4 regions of the Bacillus sp. SSR7 genome follow, and region 3 is predicted to be linked to each of the others. Evidence: riboswitches for the same ligand, from Rfam matches in the RefSeq annotation. Region 3 holds a riboswitch; each other region holds the start of a gene.
The links. Region 3 has a riboswitch for S-adenosylmethionine ahead of AC0NJG_RS05270 (bifunctional homocysteine S-methyltransferase/methylenetetrahydrofolate reductase). Riboswitches for the same ligand answer to the same signal wherever they lie in the genome.

Region 1 (4,215 bases), on a different contig from region 3:
CGGTACGATAACACCTTGCACGCCAATGGATGTTCCCATTAGAAACTTTGTAAAAGGTAAAATGAAGAATAATAGAATGATAAATGGAAGAGAGCGAATGATATTAATAATTGTATTAAGAATAGGATAGATGATTTTATTTTCATGCTGTCCACCAGGTCTTGTTAAAACAAGCGTGACACCAAGTGGCAGTGCAATAAGGATCGAGATGAGTAATGAAATAGATGTCATTTGAAAAGTTTGAATGGTTGCTTCCCATATGACTTTACCCCATTCATCCAAAAAGGACTTGTTTCCCATAATCTGTTCTACCTCCTTCTATGATGATTCCTTGCTCTTGTAAAAATGATAAAGCACGGTTGATTTCATTTTGTTTCCCTTGCATATGAATGACAAGTTTCCCGTATGCTTCATGTTTTAATTGAGTAATATTACCGGATAAAATATTTGGATATACTTGGAATCGTTTTGTAGCAACAGCTAACGCTGGTTCACCAGAAGAAGTTCCTATAAATGAAAGTGTTACGATTTCTCCGGTTCTTTGTAGTTCTTTTTGTACTTCGGCTGGGATTTTCGCTGCAAATGCACTATTTACGAATTTCTTTGTTGTTACATGCTGTGGATTTGTGAATATCTCTTTCACGGTGCCACTTTCAACTACTGCTCCATGTTCCATAACAGCAACTCGGTCACATATACGCTGGATAACGTTCATTTCATGTGTAATGAGTAAAATTGTAATTCCGATTTCTTCATTGATTTTTAATAGTAAATCAAGAATAGAGTCAGTTGTTTCTGGATCTAAAGCGCTCGTTGCTTCATCACTTAATAACACTTCCGGTTCGTGTGATAGTGCACGAGCGATGGCCACACGTTGTTTCTGACCACCAGAAAGTTCACTCGGATAGGCGTCTTTTCGATTAAAAAGGTCGACAATACGTAAATACTTTTCTACTCTTTTTGCAATTTCTACTTTTGGAATGCCAGCAAGGCGTAACGGCAATGCGATATTTTCATAAACGGTAACAGTTTTAAGTAAGTTGAACCCTTGAAATATCATTCCGATTTTTTGTCGCGCTTTTGCTAGTTCTTTTGTAGACAGTGTTGTTAAATCTTGCTCGTTTACAATGATATTTCCTGTCGTTGGTTTTTCTAATAAATTTACACAGCGAATTAATGTACTTTTGCCAGCACCACTATATCCAATGATTCCAAATACTTCGCCCTTTTTTACTTGAAGAGAAGTAGACTTAAGAGCTTCCACATTCCCCTTTTTTGTTGTAAATACTTTGGATACATTTTTTAATTCAATCATTATCGTCAGCTCCTACCAAGACGGTAAAACAGAACCATCAAATTTTTTCTCGATAAATTCTTTTACTTCTTTAGATTGATAAGCTTTCTTTAATTTATTTACAACAGCATCATCTTTATTTTCAGTACGAACAACGACCCAGTTCACATATGGTGAATCTTTTCCTTCACGGAAGATAGAATCTTTCGCAGGGCTTAATTTTGCACCTAATGCAAAGTTTGTATTAATGGCAGCTGCTTTTACTTCACTTAGTTGTGTTGGTAATTGAGATGCCTCTAATTCAACGATCTTTAAATTTTTTGGATTTTCAATTACATCTTTTGCAGTCGCTTTTGCAGTCGCTTTTTCTGTAGCTTTTGGATCCACTTTTAAAACTCCTGCTTTTTCAAATAGTTTTAAAGCTCGAAGTTCATTCGTTGGGTCATTCGGTACAGCAATTGCATCGCCCTCTTTTAATTCTTTTACATCCTTTAAGCTTTTTGAATATACGCCCATAGGGAATGTTACTGTTGAAAATACTTCGGTTAATTTCATATTACGTTCCGCTTTAAATACGTCTAAATATGATTTTGTTTGATAGCTATTTACATCAAGGCTTTTTTCATCGAGGGATACGTTCGGTGCTACATAATCATTAAATACTTTTATATCGATTTCGAGACCGTCTTTCGCTGCTACTTCTTTTACCTTTTCAAAAATTTGTTCATGCGGCCCTCCTGTTACACCGACAGTAATCTTTTTCTCATCTAACGCTTTTACTTCTTTATCTGAACTCCCGCTACATGCGCTTAATAATAATACAGCCCCACTTACAATGCTTAATAATACTTTCTTCATCTATAATTCCCCCTTAAATATACGTTCCAAAATAAAAAGCACCTCTCAAAAATAAGAGAGGTGCCGAATAGACAAAATAGATTCCTCTCTTATCTTTCAAAACGAGAACTCGTTTTGCAGGAATTAGCACCTTAGCTTATACGTTATAAGCTCGGTTGCCGGGCATCATCGGGCCAGTCCCTCCGCCACTCTTGATAAGAGTATGTGTATGTAGTTTTTTAATATGGTACTAATAGTAAATCTTACAAAAAGAATTGTCAACGTTATTTTCTGAATATATTTTATTTTAAGGTAATCGAAACGTTCCCCTTTTTATGCCCGTTTTCTACATACATATGGGCTTCAGCAATCTCTTCTAACCGGTAAGTTCTATCAATAACAGGCTTTAAATTTTCTGTTTCAGTTAGTTTTTTTAGTAGAAACATATCTTCTTTACTTACTTTTGCCATCATTCCATTAACAGATACATATATTCCATTAGGTGTTAATACTTGTTTACAAAGGGATTTTTTATATTTTCCAACTGCATCAAATATAACATCATAGTATTCCCCCCGCTTAGTAAAATCTTCTTTCGTATAATCGATTACTTTGTCAGCCCCTAAAGATTGCACGAGTTCAAAATTTGAATTACTACAAACAGCCGTAACGGTCGTACCAAAATATTTAGCGAGTTGTATGGCAGCTGTTCCTACTGATCCAGAGGCGCCATATATGAGAACTTGTTGCCCCTTTTTTATCCGGCCTTTTCTCAGAAAATGCAACGCTGAAGTTCCACCAAAAGGAATAACTGCCGCTTCTTCATACGTTACATTGGTAGGTTTTAATGTTATTAATCCACTTTCATGCACGCATGTGTATTCGGCATAACCACCAAGATTGAGTTCTGTTAATGCAAAAATTTGATCCCCTTTTTTAAATTGAGTTACATCTGTCCCGATATCCTCTATCTCTCCTGCTAATTCTACGCCAAGTATAGGGTTTCTCGGTTTTCTAAGTCCTAATATAAGTCGCATAGGAATCCAAAATAATAGAGGGCTATTAAATCCGCGTATTCTACAATCTCCAGTCGATACACTTGTTGCGTGAATTTTAACTAATACTTCGTTCTTTTTAGGTATAGGTTTCTCTATATTTTGAAGCTGAAGAACGTTAGGTGGTCCATACTGTGTGCAAATGATCGCCTTCATAATGTCCTCCTGAAATGAGTTGTCGTTATTTACATCATATTTAAGATCTTTATTAAACATGTCGCTATATAGCGAGTATAGATTAAAAATTATATAGATTTCATAGGAAAAGAGGTGATATTATTTTGGGAAAGGGGGCAACAGTATGAAAAAAATTATTTTTGTTTCAAGTTTAGTACTTGCAATCAGTCTAGGGGTAGGGTGTAGTAATGAGAAAACAGCAAAGACGGATGAGCCGAAAAAAGAATCCGTTCAAAAAGAAAAGGAATTAACGGCGAAAGATGTTTTCAAGAAAACGAATGAAGCTTTTAAAAATGAAGAACATGTAACGATGACATATGGTGTAGGGGTAAAAGCTGAGGGAACAGAGATGGATATATTAAAGGCTAAGATGCAATTAGAGCCAAAGACAAAGAATTCTCGTTCTGAAATGAATATTTCCGGTACAGATGTTGTAGTGTATACTGTGGATGGTAAAGTTGCTGGTGAGGTAAAAAACCCTAATACAGGAGAAGTTATAACCGTACCAGAGGAGCAATTAAACGCTGGTGGAATGAAAGCGACTCAAGATATTATAGATAAATTAGAAGTACCGGAAGTAGTTTTAGATAAAATGAAGCTGGAGAAAAGCGGAGATAAATATAAACTGAAATTTACATTAAAAGGGCAAGAAACAGAAAGTATGTTAACTAGCATGGATGAAACGCAGAAAAAAATGTTACAAGCACAAAATGCGAAGATAGAAGAAGTGGATGCAGAATATATCATTACAAAAGATTTTAAATATGAATCAGCAAAGATAGACATGATTATGAGTAGTAATGGCAAGGATAAAGCACACATTATTACGAACGCAAAATATACGTCGTATGA
Region 2 (4,215 bases), on a different contig from region 3:
CCTGCGTAACGCATTGCTGCAGGAAATACACTTAAAAAGACACGATCTTTCGGATAGTAGTTTTGAAGTAATACTTCATAACTTTCCATTCTTACATCAGCAGGAATATCATCCGACTTCGTTTCCCCAACGAGCGGATTTAAAAAGAGGCCATCTACAATTTCAAGAGCAGATTTTTGAATATATTCATGGGCACGATGTACCGGATTTCTCGTTTGGAATCCAACTACTGTTTTCCAACCACGTTTTTTAAATTCTTCTCTCGTTTCAATTGGATCTAAATGATAAGAAGGAAACAGATTATTTTCAAAACGTTTCGTAAGAACAATAGCTCCTCCGATGTAAACGTTCGGTCTTTCGTATAATTTTTTCACTCCAGGATGAGCCTCATCCGTCGTTTTATACACTAGTAACGCTTCTTTTTCCTTATCAGGCACAAAAATATCTTCTATTTGAATAACACCATATACATTTCCACCGTTAACAAGTTTTACTTCCTCTCCAACTTTTAGCGTCTCTGCTACTTCTTCTGTTACTGGTAATGTAATTGGTATACTCCAAACGCTCCCATTAGCTAAACGAAGCGTTTCTACAACCGAATCATAATCTTTCTTTCCTAAAAAACCAGTAAGCGGGCTATATCCTCCTGTCGCTAATAGTTCTAAATCACTTAACGCAATGTTATCTAGCCCAATTTCTTTTTTAATTTGTGATACGTCGTATGTCTCGTCTATTCGATTTATTAATTCGTTTCTTGTACTCATTTTCTATACCCTCTCTTAGCTTTATTTTCAAATTCATCTTATTGGTAATGAAGACCACATTCAGTTTTCACTTTCCCAGCCCATCTACCATCTCTCGAATCGCCACCCTCTCCTACAGGCAACGTACACTTCTCACACCCAATACTTGGATATCCAATGTCATGTAATGGGTTATAAGGCAAGCTATGTTTGTATACATATCTCCATACTTCTTTCCACGTCCAATGAATGAGCGGACAAACTTTAATAGATTGAAAGCGATGATCTAGATTTATAAACTTTGTATGCTTACGGGTTTCTGATTGTTCCCTTCTCAATCCCGATATCCACGCTTTTTCATTCGCTAATGATGCTTCTAAAGGTAAAATTTTTCTAATCTTACAACAGAGATTGGGATTGCTTTCCCATAGCTTGTCACCATGCGCTTTGGCTTGTTCATCAAGTGTAAGTTCTGGCTGTTTTTCTATAATATTCAATAAAGGAAATCGTTCCCGCACTTTTTGAATTAATTCATACGTTTCTTGAAAATGTACGTTTGTATCCAAAAATACAACTTTAGCAGATGGATTTACTTGGTTAATAAGATGCAGCAGTACCATCCCTTCCACTCCGAAGCTACATGCGTATACAATTTCACTTTTATATTCTTTATAAGCCCAACTTAATACAGATAATGCGCCTTTCGTTTCATCTTCTTCTGAAAATGAAACATCATTTTCTTCCCACGTTTCATACGTCAACATGTTTTTTCCCCCTGTAAAAGCAAAAAGACGGTTTTAACCTAATGAAATAGGTTAAAACCGCCTCTAGTTTTTCTAGTCAGCGCTTTTTACTTTAAACGTACTTTTTCACTTTTCTCTAATTGAATGACTTTTCCATCTTGCACAACAATTGTAATTGAACCATATTTCATATCAGCAAGCATCGCTTCAATTTTCTCAGATACTTCCTCAAAATGTTCCCGTACGCTCACGCGAACAGCCCCCCTTTTTATTCATAAAAAAAATCTTTCCCATTTCGAAAAGACTGTTCGGTAATATATTTTACCTTATCTTTCAAAATGGATTCCATTTTGCTGGATTTAGCACCTTGCTTTCTATAAGCAGGTTGCCGAGCTTCGCCGGGCCAGTTCTCTCCGCTTCTCTTGATAAGCTTTGTATTTGTATTTTATCACAATTCTGATTTTTTTCAATCCTAGTTTTCCGATATATTTTAATTACTTTATTTTATAAAAAAGGAATTGCCCATCCGAACAACTCCTTTTTCCTCATTTAAACAAGTTCTTTTATACGTATGCGATCGTTCCCAATAATATTTTCATATGTTTCGCGCTCTACAACAATTTGTGATGTACCACCTTTCGCGAAGACGACAGCTGGTCTACGAATCCGATTATAATTATTCGCCATTGAGTACCCGTATGCCCCTGTACACGAAATTGCTAGTAAATCCGCAGAAGCAACTTTCGGTAGAGTAATATCCCAAATTAACATATCCCCACTCTCACAGCACTTCCCTGCAATCGAAACAACTTCCTCGTTCTCATCATTCCCTCGATTCGCTAACATCGCTTCATAACGAGCGTTATATAAAGCAGGTCTTAAATTATCAGTCATCCCACCATCCACTGACACATATTTCCGAATACCAGGAATGTCTTTCACAGATCCGACTGTATAAAGTGTCGTTCCAGCATCACCTACAATGCTACGACCTGGTTCAACCCATATTTCTGGTAGTGGATATTCACATACTGTAAATTGTTCTCTCACCGCACTTGTTACAGCTCGCACATATGTCTCAAGAGTTAATGGTGTATCGGACTCTGTGTAGCGTATTCCGAATCCTCCCCCTACATTTAGCACTTTTACTACATAATTTGTTCGCTCTCTCACTTTTTTTAAAAATTGATGAAGAACTTCAATCGCTCGCACAAAGCCGGCTGTTTCAAATATTTGTGATCCGATATGTGAATGAATTCCTAACACGTTATAATTTGATTTTTGTAAAGCAAGCTCAATTGCCTGCATCGCTTGACCATTTGACACGCCAAATCCAAATTTTGAATCATCTTGACCTGTTGTAATATATTCATGTGTGTGCGCCTCTACTCCGGGCGTTACACGAATTAATATGTTCACAAATTTCCCATGTTGCACTGCTAAATCATGCAAAATTTCTAATTCTAAAAAATTATCTACGACAAAACAACCAATATTTGCCTGAAGAGCCATCACAATTTCTTCATCTGTTTTATTATTGCCGTGAAAATGAATGCGCGATGCCGGAAATCCTGCTTGAAGCGCAGTATATAATTCTCCTCCAGAAACAACATCTAATGACATATTCTCTTCACGAGCTACTCGGCACATCTCCATGCACAAGAACGCCTTGCTTGCATATGCTACTTGATAAGAGAAACCACTTTCTTTAAAAGCACGATGAAACGCGCGGCACTTTCCTCGAATTGACTCTTCATCGTATACATAAAGTGGTGTTCCGTATTGTTTTGCTAGCTGCGTCGTGTCGCACCCTCCAATTTCTAAGTGTCCTTGCCCATTTATTCGGCTTGTGCCGTGTAAATACATTTGAATTCCTCCCTTATTTCCTCTAAAACTCATAACCCCAATCTTCTATTCATTGCAGCACGCTTTTAGATAGACAAAAAACGCGCGGAACAATGTTCACACGCGTTTCTTATTAGGAAAAATATATATTGAAAAAATAAACGAGTTGTTATCTCCTCAAAATAAGAAACCGCATCAACATCTCCAAATAGCTCTCCATAAAATAAATCTTATGACAGTACTACATTTATTCAATGCAGTCCCAATATATGAATAAGATGGTTATTCTTATATTTCGGCAATAGTCCCTTTCAACCTATGATCACAGATTCCATTAAATCTCCCATAGCTTACTCTTTCCTATCGCGGCCTCTACCTTTGAGAGTAGATGAGGTAAGTCTATTTAATTTTCAAACATCTAATTGTTGCTATTAACAATACCAAAGGATCATTTTATTTGTCAAACAATTTTTTATATTGCTTTTTTACAGTTTAGTTTCGTATCGTTTGGTAAGCGCTTTACTGAAACCTTTGTCACTTCCCATTCGCCTTCTTCGTTATTAAATGTAATCGTTACCTTCTCAAAGGGTGGCGCAATTTTCCCGGCAACACGTTCATACTTTGTCACTTCAATACTTGCTTGAAATAAATATGTACCACTATACACTTTTTTTAAACTAATAATTTTAGGACATTGATAAGGCTTCAAGCTCCCATATTGTTTTTCAATTGCTTTATTTATTTTCGGGAATAACACAGAATAAAGGGCATCTTCCATAAGAGGTGCATCATATTGAGCTACCGACACACTTGGTGAAGCAAAAAGTATAACACTACTGCATACTATAAAATATAATAATTTTCGCATTATAACCTCCGTATTG
Region 3 (4,215 bases):
CTCATTTAGCTCCTCGTCTAAATGAGATAACTCATAATCACTTAGTACAATATTTGTCGCCCCAAATGTATTTGTTTCAATAATATCCGCTCCAGCTTCAATATAAGCTTTATGAATCTTTAAAATAACATCTGGTCTTGTTTCTACTAAATACTCATTACAACCTTCGTACTCCTCTCCTCCGAAATCTTCCGCAGTTAAGTCCTCTTGCTGGATCATCGTTCCCATTGCACCATCTAATATTAAGATGTTATTTTGTAATTTTTCTTCTATACATTTCATCAATTAATACCTTCTTTCACTTCTTGCTTTTCTCTCACATATTTAACAAGATGTTCTGTAATTTCATATTTTAGAAATGGTGTAATAAGATAAATGCCGTTAAAATATTTCATCGCCGCATCAATTAGTTCTTGTGAAATGCGAACTCCTTCCTCAATTGCTGCCTCTTTCGTTTCATGCCCATCCATTCTCTCCCTTACTACGTCAGGCAGCGTAATGCCTGGCACCTCAAAATGAAGGAAATCTGCATTCCGTTTACTTATTAATGGCATAATCCCAATAAAAATAGGCTGTTCCAAATGCTTTGTCGCCTCATACACTTCTTCAATTAACGCGATATCGTAAATTGGCTGCGTTAAGAAGTATTCCGCTCCAGCATCTATTTTCCGTTCCATTCGCTTAACCGCTGCTTTTAAATGTCTTACATGCGGGTTAAATGCACCGCCCACAGAAAACCTTGTTGCCGGTCCAATGGATTTCCCTAAAATAGAGCGCCCATCATTCATTTCTTTAATCATTTTAATGAGCTCAATAGAGGATAAATCATATACAGAAGTGGCACCTGGAAAATCACCAACACGCGCTGGATCTCCAGTTAAAGCTAACACTTCTTCCATACCTAATGCTGATAGACCTAGTAAGTGAGATTGTAGTCCGATGACGTTATGGTCTCTACATGTTAAGTGCGTCAATACCGGAATATCATGCTTCGTTAATAATGCTCCCATTGCCATATTCGAGATACGAGGCGATGCTAATGAATTATCTGCTAGTGTAATAGCATCTGCTCCAGCTCTTTTCAATGCTCTTGCGCCTTCAAAAAATCGCTGCGTATCTAACGTTTTTGGTGGATCTAATTCCACTACGACTGTCGTTTGTTTTTTTGCTTTCTCTGCTAAAGTGACATGAGCTTTTGAACGTTTCTCATGTGTATGAACTACTTTTGGTCTTTGAACCGTATCCTTTTCTATTACAGGCGTAACATTTAAAGTAGCACGTTTCATACTTTCAATATGTTCTGGAGTCGTGCCACAGCAACCACCCAATAACCGAATACCTTGCTCAATAAATTTCGGTGTCATCGCTTCGAAATAAGCTGGACTTCCCTCATATACGTAGCGTCCCTCCACATAATTTGGGAGACCTGCATTTGGATATGCTGACAAGTAACCATTTTTCGGAATCGATATCATTTTAAAAGCTTCCGTCATATGAAGTGGCCCTAGTTGGCAGTTCAATCCAACAACATTTGCACCGTAATCTAAAAGCTGTTTTAATATTTCATTTACATCATTTCCATTTTGAGTCGTACCCGCCTCATGTAACGCCAATTGCGCTACAATTGGAATATTCGTTTCTTTTCGTAACACCTGAACAGCATGAAGTAATTCAAACTCATCATAAAAAGTCTCTAATAGCAGTCCATCAACCTGTTCTTCTAATAATGCACTTGCCTGTTCCAGTAACATAAATTCTCGCTCCATATCAGTTGTCGTAACCGCCCCGATATGTTTCATACCACCAATTGTGCCTAAAATTGCATTTCTGTCTGTAACAGATGCTTTCGCCAGTTTTACTGCCGCTCTATTAATTTTAGTAACTTGATTTTCTAATCCATACATACGTAATTTCGCTTCATTTGCTCCGTACGTATTTGTTTGAATCACATCTGCCCCAGCCGCTACATATTGCTTATGAATCGATATAATTAAATCTGGATCAGATATATTCAATTCTTCAAAACTACTTTGCAAACCATGTGAATGTAATAACGTCCCAACCGCACCATCACCTATTACAATTCCTTTTGATAATAAATCTAGCAATTTCACAAATCTCCCTCATTTCTATCAATATAAAAACCCCCTCTTCACTTTGAAGAGGGGGACATAATCGATCCTCCTCTTATTATGCAAAACATTCGTTTTGCAGGTATTAGCACCGTTTCAAACATTTCGTTTGAAGGTTGCCGGGTTTCACAGGGCCTTTCCCTCCACCGCTCTCAATAAGAGTTTGTCTTTATTATTTTATTTATGTAGCTAAAAGGAAATGCGTTCCCCTTTTAACAATGTTTGTTAATTTTTTTATAAATTTAGCACGCACAAATACAAAAGTCAATGACACTTGCGGAAAAATAAAAATTATTTAAAATAAAGTTGCAATTCAATTATCTTTTGTTGTAAAGTTAAAACCATAATAAAATTTCATACGAACATTCTTATCTAGAGAGGTAGAGGGACTGGCCCTATGACGCCTCAGCAACCATTAACATTTGTTAATAAGGTGCTAATTCCAGCAAATTGTGAAAGATTTGACAGATGAGAAGAAGACTCTATTCAAACCGAAAGCCTTCTTCTTAGAAGGCTTTTTTTATTTTATATTCAATTAATGGTTCAATTTAAAAAGGAGGAATTTTCACATGTCAACTATCGAAACAAAACTAGCGCAAATCGGAAACCGGAGTGAAACTACAACAGGAACTGTTAATCCACCTGTTTATTTTTCAACTGCTTATCGTCACGAAGGAATTGGTAAATCTACTGGATTTGATTATTCACGAACTGGAAATCCAACGCGCGGCCTATTAGAACAGGCAATCGCAGACTTAGAATGCGGCGAACAAGGTTATGCCTGTAGTTCAGGGATGGCAGCCGTTCTTCTTGTTCTTTCCCTATTCCGCTCTGGGGACGAACTTATTGTTTCCGAAGATTTATACGGTGGCACTTATCGATTATTTTCTGAGCACGAAAAAAAGTGGAATGTTCGATGTAGATACGTAAATACACAATCTATTAAACAAATTGAGCAAGCCATCACAACGAAAACGAAGGCTATTTTCATAGAAACCCCAACTAATCCATTAATGCAAGTTACCGATATTGCCGCTGTCGCAACTGTAGCGAAAAGACACGGACTACTTCTTATTGTAGACAACACATTCTACACGCCTTATATACAACAGCCATTAACAGAAGGTGCCGATATCGTACTTCATAGCGCAACGAAATATTTAGGTGGTCATAACGATGTACTAAGCGGACTTGTCGTTGCAAAAGGAAAGGAACTTTGTGAGGAAATCGCTCATTATCACAATGCCTCTGGTGCGGTCTTAAGTCCATTTGACTCATGGCTATTGATTCGTGGTATGAAAACGCTAGCGCTTCGCATGAGACAACATGAAGAAAATGCAAAAGCAGTTGTTGCTTATTTAAATGATGAGGACGGGGTGACAGATGTATTTTATCCTGGAAGAGGCGGCATGATCTCATTTCGTCTGAAAGATGAAACATGGATTAATCCATTCTTACAATCTTTATCCTTAATTACATTTGCTGAAAGTCTCGGTGGTGTTGAAAGTTTAATGACATATCCAGCAACGCAAACACACGCTGATATTCCAGAAGAAATTAGAACAGCAAACGGTGTATGTAATCGTCTTCTTCGATTTTCCGTTGGCATTGAAAATAGTAACGATTTAATTCAAGACTTACAGCAAGCCGTTAAACTTGTAAAAGAAGGTGTAAGAATATGAATTATTCTATAGATACACTCTTACTGCACAACCAATATAAACATGACTCGCAAACAGGAGCTGTTAACGTTCCCATCTATAACACATCAACATTTCACCAATTTGATGTAGATACGTTCGGGAAATATGACTATAGCAGGTCAGGCAATCCAACTCGTGAAGCTCTTGAAGACATCATTGCTTTATTAGAAGGCGGAACAAAAGGATTTGCCTTCGCATCAGGAATTGCAGCGATTTCTACTGCATTCCTCCTCCTTTCACAAGGTGATCACGTACTCATTTCAGAAGACGTATACGGAGGGACTTATCGAATGATAACTGAAGTTCTCTCCCGTTACGGTGTTTCACATACATTTGTTGATATGACCAATTTAGAAGAAATAAAGCAAAACATTAAGCCA
Region 4 (4,215 bases), on a different contig from region 3:
TGCTGTCGTAGGTTCATCCGCAATAACGAGTTTTGGGTGGCAAACAAATGCGATTGCTAAACAAATACGTTGCCTCATGCCTCCGCTTAATTGATGTGGGTACTGTTCAAAGCGTTTCTCTGCTTCATGTATCCCTAAATCATTTAACAAGTTAATCGCAATTTCTTTTGCTTCTTTTTTCGATTTCTTTTCGTGTTGCAAAATCACCTCTGTAATTTGCCTTCCCACCTTCATCGTCGGATTTAAAGATGAAAGTGGGTCTTGAAAGATAAACGAAATATCTTTCCCTCGAATTTGATTCCATTCTGATTCTTGTAGATTCGTTAATTCCTTTGATTCAAAAGATATATTTCCATCATCAATATGAATTGATTCTTGATTTAAGCCGATAATAGATTGTGCTGTAACACTTTTCCCTGAACCACTTTCTCCTACAAGTGCAACTATTTCACCTTCGCTAATAGAAAAGGAAACATGCTTCACAATTGCTTGTTTACTATTCTCTTTTTCAACGGCTAACGTTACGTTTTCTAAAGATAAGAGCTGTCCCATGTTTTTTCTCCTTTCGATTCCGTTTTACGATTTTTGGATCAATTGCATCTTGTAAACCATCACCAATTGCGTTAAACGCGAACATAATGAGCGCAATCATGATTGCTGGGAAGAATAGCTGCCACCATTCCCCACTCAATAATGTCCCAAGTGCATCATTCGTCATCGTCCCCCAGCTCGCTGCCGGTGATTGCACTCCTAGTCCAATAAAGCTTAAAAATGATTCTGAGAAAATAGCTGCTGGAATTGTAAATGATAAATTTACGATAATAATGCCCGTTAAGTTCGGAATTAAATGCCCGTATATAATTTTTATATGTGATGTACCTAACCGCTCCGCTGCAATAACAAACTCTCTTTGTTTTAAAGATAAGACTTGCGCCCTAACGAGACGTGCCATACCAATCCATCCTGTTAATGCAAGGGCGATGATAATGGTAAAAAGACCTGGTTTCATAACAATTAATAGTAAAATAACAATTAATAAATATGGGATACCGTATAACACTTCGATTCCTCGTATAATCCACTCATCAATTAATGTCCCAAGGCGATTGCGCCCTCTCACATATCCACTAAATCCTCCGATTAGCACACCAAGTCCTATATCAAGAGCAGCTGCCACTAATCCAACTGTTAATGAAATTTTCCCGCCAGCCCAAGTACGTGCCCATATATCTCTTCCCAAATCATCTGTTCCGAACCAATGCTCACTACTAGGTGGTAAGTTTGTTGCCTCTTTTACTTGTTCACTCGCAGTAAATGGCGTTAAACTTTCACCAACAAGTGAGAAAACAATAATGAGTAATAACGTCACTGATCCTAAAACTGCGATTGGATTCGATACAAACTTACGAAACACTTCTTTCTTTCGGCTAATCTTTTGCTGATCTTTATTTATTGTTAATTCTTTTTTCTCTTCATTTGTTAATAACTGGTCATTAATTTCATAAGCTCCCATCTAAACATCCCCCTCCTTACGTAATAGAACGAATACGTGGATCAACAATACGGTGAATAATATCTGTAATAAAAATACATACAATTAAAAGTGCACTATAAAAAATGGTTGTTCCCATAATCACTGGATAATCTCGATTAAAAATACTATCTACAAAATATTTTCCGAGACCAGGAATTGAAAAAATCTTTTCAATAACGAAAGTACCTGTTAAAAGTCCCGCCATTAATGGTCCGACAAATGTAAGTACTGGAACAATCGCATTTCGAAGAGCATGTCTTATAATAATCTTCTTAATCGGTATACCTTTCGCTCTCGCTAACTTAATATAATCACTCTGCAGTACTTCGATCATATTAGAGCGAACAAATCTTGTAATCACTGCGATTGGTCCTAACGCTAATGCAAAGGATGGCAATACCGTATGTTCAAATGTACCCCAAGAGGCTACTGGTAAGAGCTCGAATTGAATAGCGAATACTTGTATAAATAGTGGTGCTAAAATAAAACTCGGAATAGAAATACCGAGGATGGCAAGTAAACTTACACCGTAATCAATTACCTTCCCATGATAGAGAGCAGCAAATGTACCTGCAGCAATTCCGACTAGCAATGAAATAACAAGTGCTTGTAAACCAATAATTGCTGATGGACCAAAACCAGTTGTTATAATTTCTGATACACCTTGCCCGGTTGATTGAACAGATTCACCAAAATCAAAATGAACTACGCCGTCTAAATAAGCAACATATTGATTCCATAACGGTTCATCAAGGTGATACTTCGCTCTCATGTTTTGGATCACTTCTTCAGGAAAGATTTTTGCATCTGATGAAAATGGATCCCCCGGAATAATATGCATAATTAGAAATGTCACCGTCGTAATAACCCATAGCGTGAACACCATAACTGATAATTTTTTAATTACATACACTTTAATAACCCCCTAAACACATATATTTACTCAGTTTTATGAACGTACTTTTTCCATTACTCCCTTTTCTCTTTTTAGAATACAAAAAGCCTTGATCTTAAAAAATAAGATCAAGGCTTAATAAACAAAGGCCCATCACTTATCTTTCAAGACTTGCTTGCTGGAATTAGCACGGTGTTCCTATTACAGAACCCGCTGCTGAGGTGTCATAGGGCCAGTCCCTCTACCTCTCTGGATAAGTAAATTGCTATATTATTATTTGGTTCAAATTGTATATTTCGAATTATAATTCTGAAAAAACGAAAAGTCAATCAAATTGGATATATTTAGAAAAATCAGTTTTTAATACTTTTATTTATCTATATCGCGTTTCGCCTATAATAAAAAAAGATATGAAAGTAGCTATAAGATGGCCCCCTTACTTCTAGCTACTATAGGATTACCCTTAACAATCGTTATACTTGTCATCATCGGCTTCTACAAACTCTTCATCAAAAAGAAAAGTATCACCTCTTTTTATACCCCTTTCGATAATATTACCGGGCAAACTATTTCCGAATTTCACGAAGAACAGAAGATATTAGTATCCGAGGATGAAGACGAAGATGGCAAGAAGAAAAAATAACCTTGCATAGGCAAGGTTATTTTTTCGTTTCTGCTTGAAATCGTTTATAGTATGTCGATGCTGTTGCAAAGTTAATTTCTATATCACGAATCAACGATGAATCTTCTTCTTTAGCTAACTTCTGTAATTTTTTCATTGCTTGTTCCGATTCATTCAAGAAACCAACATATACCTCATGTTCTTGCTCTTTCGACTTTGGAACACGAATTTCTTTTCGCATATGATCAATATCTTCTAACATGCTCGTTGTTACTTTTTGCACATCTTCTTTATATGTAGCAGTCGTTATTTCCTTACCACCCTTTTCTTTTGCCACTTCAAATAACTGTAGTGCCTTATTAATCTCTTTATTCATTTTCAAATCGTATTTTTCATGTACTGCACGGTATTCTTTCATCTCTTCTGTTTGTTCTGTAGATTGCTCTACCTTTTCTTTCGGTTCTTTCGTATCTTTATTTCCATTACACCCTGCTAGAAGAATCATACTTCCCATTACGGCAATACCCAAAACCTTCTTCATCTCTTCTTCTCCTTTTATCTACAGCTACTACTTATTATAATTTCTTTTATCTCCACTTGTTATTATACCGAGAACATCCTACTTTTTACACTTAAGACGACATCGTAACATGTATACCAACATGTTTGTCACAGTATCGTCACTTTATACAAATAACTTTTGCACTGCTTTACTACATCACCTTACAAAACTATATGAGATATTTCAAAGCAATGAAAAAAGAACTGATTCAAATATTCCCTTTGAATCAGTTCTTTTTTGTTAAGCCTCTAAATTTTGTCTTGCTTGCAGTTCAAACTGCTTTTCACTTCTTCTAGCCATAAATAAATAGCATAGTACCGCACCAATTTCACAAAGAGCTATTACAACACCCATCGGTAATGCGGTGTTACTTCCACCAATACCTACTAGCGGTGCAACAAGCGCTCCTGAAATGAACTGTAATAAACCTAATAAAGCTGATGCTGTTCCTGCAGCTTGTTTTTGATTTCTCATCGCTAATGAGAACCCCGTTGTTGAGACAACCCCAACACTTGATACGACAAGGAATAACGAGCATAAAACACCAATTAACCCTATTCCTAGTAAGATTGTCAGTAGTAAAGATAAACCACCAACAGCTG

Region 1: linked by a shared signal. The riboswitch ahead of AC0NJG_RS25575 (MetQ/NlpA family ABC transporter substrate-binding protein) and the one ahead of AC0NJG_RS05270 (bifunctional homocysteine S-methyltransferase/methylenetetrahydrofolate reductase) in region 3 are both predicted to bind S-adenosylmethionine.
Region 2: linked by a shared signal. The riboswitch ahead of AC0NJG_RS08790 (YezD family protein) and the one ahead of AC0NJG_RS05270 (bifunctional homocysteine S-methyltransferase/methylenetetrahydrofolate reductase) in region 3 are both predicted to bind S-adenosylmethionine.
Region 4: linked by a shared signal. The riboswitch ahead of AC0NJG_RS25620 (ABC transporter permease) and the one ahead of AC0NJG_RS05270 (bifunctional homocysteine S-methyltransferase/methylenetetrahydrofolate reductase) in region 3 are both predicted to bind S-adenosylmethionine.

The regions. Positions count from the first base shown of each region.
Region 1 covers NZ_JBVVXV010000020.1:15,230-19,444, forward strand. The annotation lists gene AC0NJG_RS25565 (methionine ABC transporter permease) at 1-300, opposite strand, end outside; gene AC0NJG_RS25570 (methionine ABC transporter ATP-binding protein) at 275-1,315, opposite strand; gene AC0NJG_RS25575 (MetQ/NlpA family ABC transporter substrate-binding protein) at 1,328-2,152, opposite strand; SAM riboswitch class I at 2,239-2,353, opposite strand; gene AC0NJG_RS25580 (NAD(P)-dependent alcohol dehydrogenase) at 2,434-3,342, opposite strand; gene AC0NJG_RS25585 (DUF6612 family protein) at 3,488-4,215, shown strand, end outside.
Region 2 covers NZ_JBVVXV010000003.1:286,569-290,783, forward strand. The annotation lists gene sat (sulfate adenylyltransferase) at 1-764, opposite strand, end outside; gene AC0NJG_RS08785 (phosphoadenylyl-sulfate reductase) at 803-1,507, opposite strand; gene AC0NJG_RS08790 (YezD family protein) at 1,594-1,737, opposite strand; SAM riboswitch class I at 1,810-1,918, opposite strand; gene lysA (diaminopimelate decarboxylase) at 2,036-3,352, opposite strand; lysine riboswitch at 3,533-3,714, opposite strand; gene AC0NJG_RS08800 (DUF3888 domain-containing protein) at 3,804-4,199, opposite strand.
Region 3 covers NZ_JBVVXV010000002.1:245,774-249,988, reverse strand. The annotation lists gene metH (methionine synthase) at 1-282, opposite strand, end outside; gene AC0NJG_RS05270 (bifunctional homocysteine S-methyltransferase/methylenetetrahydrofolate reductase) at 282-2,114, opposite strand; SAM riboswitch class I at 2,185-2,294, opposite strand; SAM riboswitch class I at 2,498-2,607, shown strand; gene metI (cystathionine gamma-synthase/O-acetylhomoserine thiolyase) at 2,702-3,814, shown strand; gene metC (cystathionine beta-lyase) at 3,811-4,215, shown strand, end outside.
Region 4 covers NZ_JBVVXV010000020.1:24,376-28,590, reverse strand. The annotation lists gene AC0NJG_RS25630 (ABC transporter ATP-binding protein) at 1-552, opposite strand, end outside; gene AC0NJG_RS25625 (ABC transporter permease) at 509-1,513, opposite strand; gene AC0NJG_RS25620 (ABC transporter permease) at 1,530-2,447, opposite strand; SAM riboswitch class I at 2,584-2,689, opposite strand; gene AC0NJG_RS25615 (DUF3951 domain-containing protein) at 2,857-3,072, shown strand; gene AC0NJG_RS25610 (hypothetical protein) at 3,089-3,592, opposite strand; gene AC0NJG_RS25605 (multidrug effflux MFS transporter) at 3,854-4,215, opposite strand, start outside.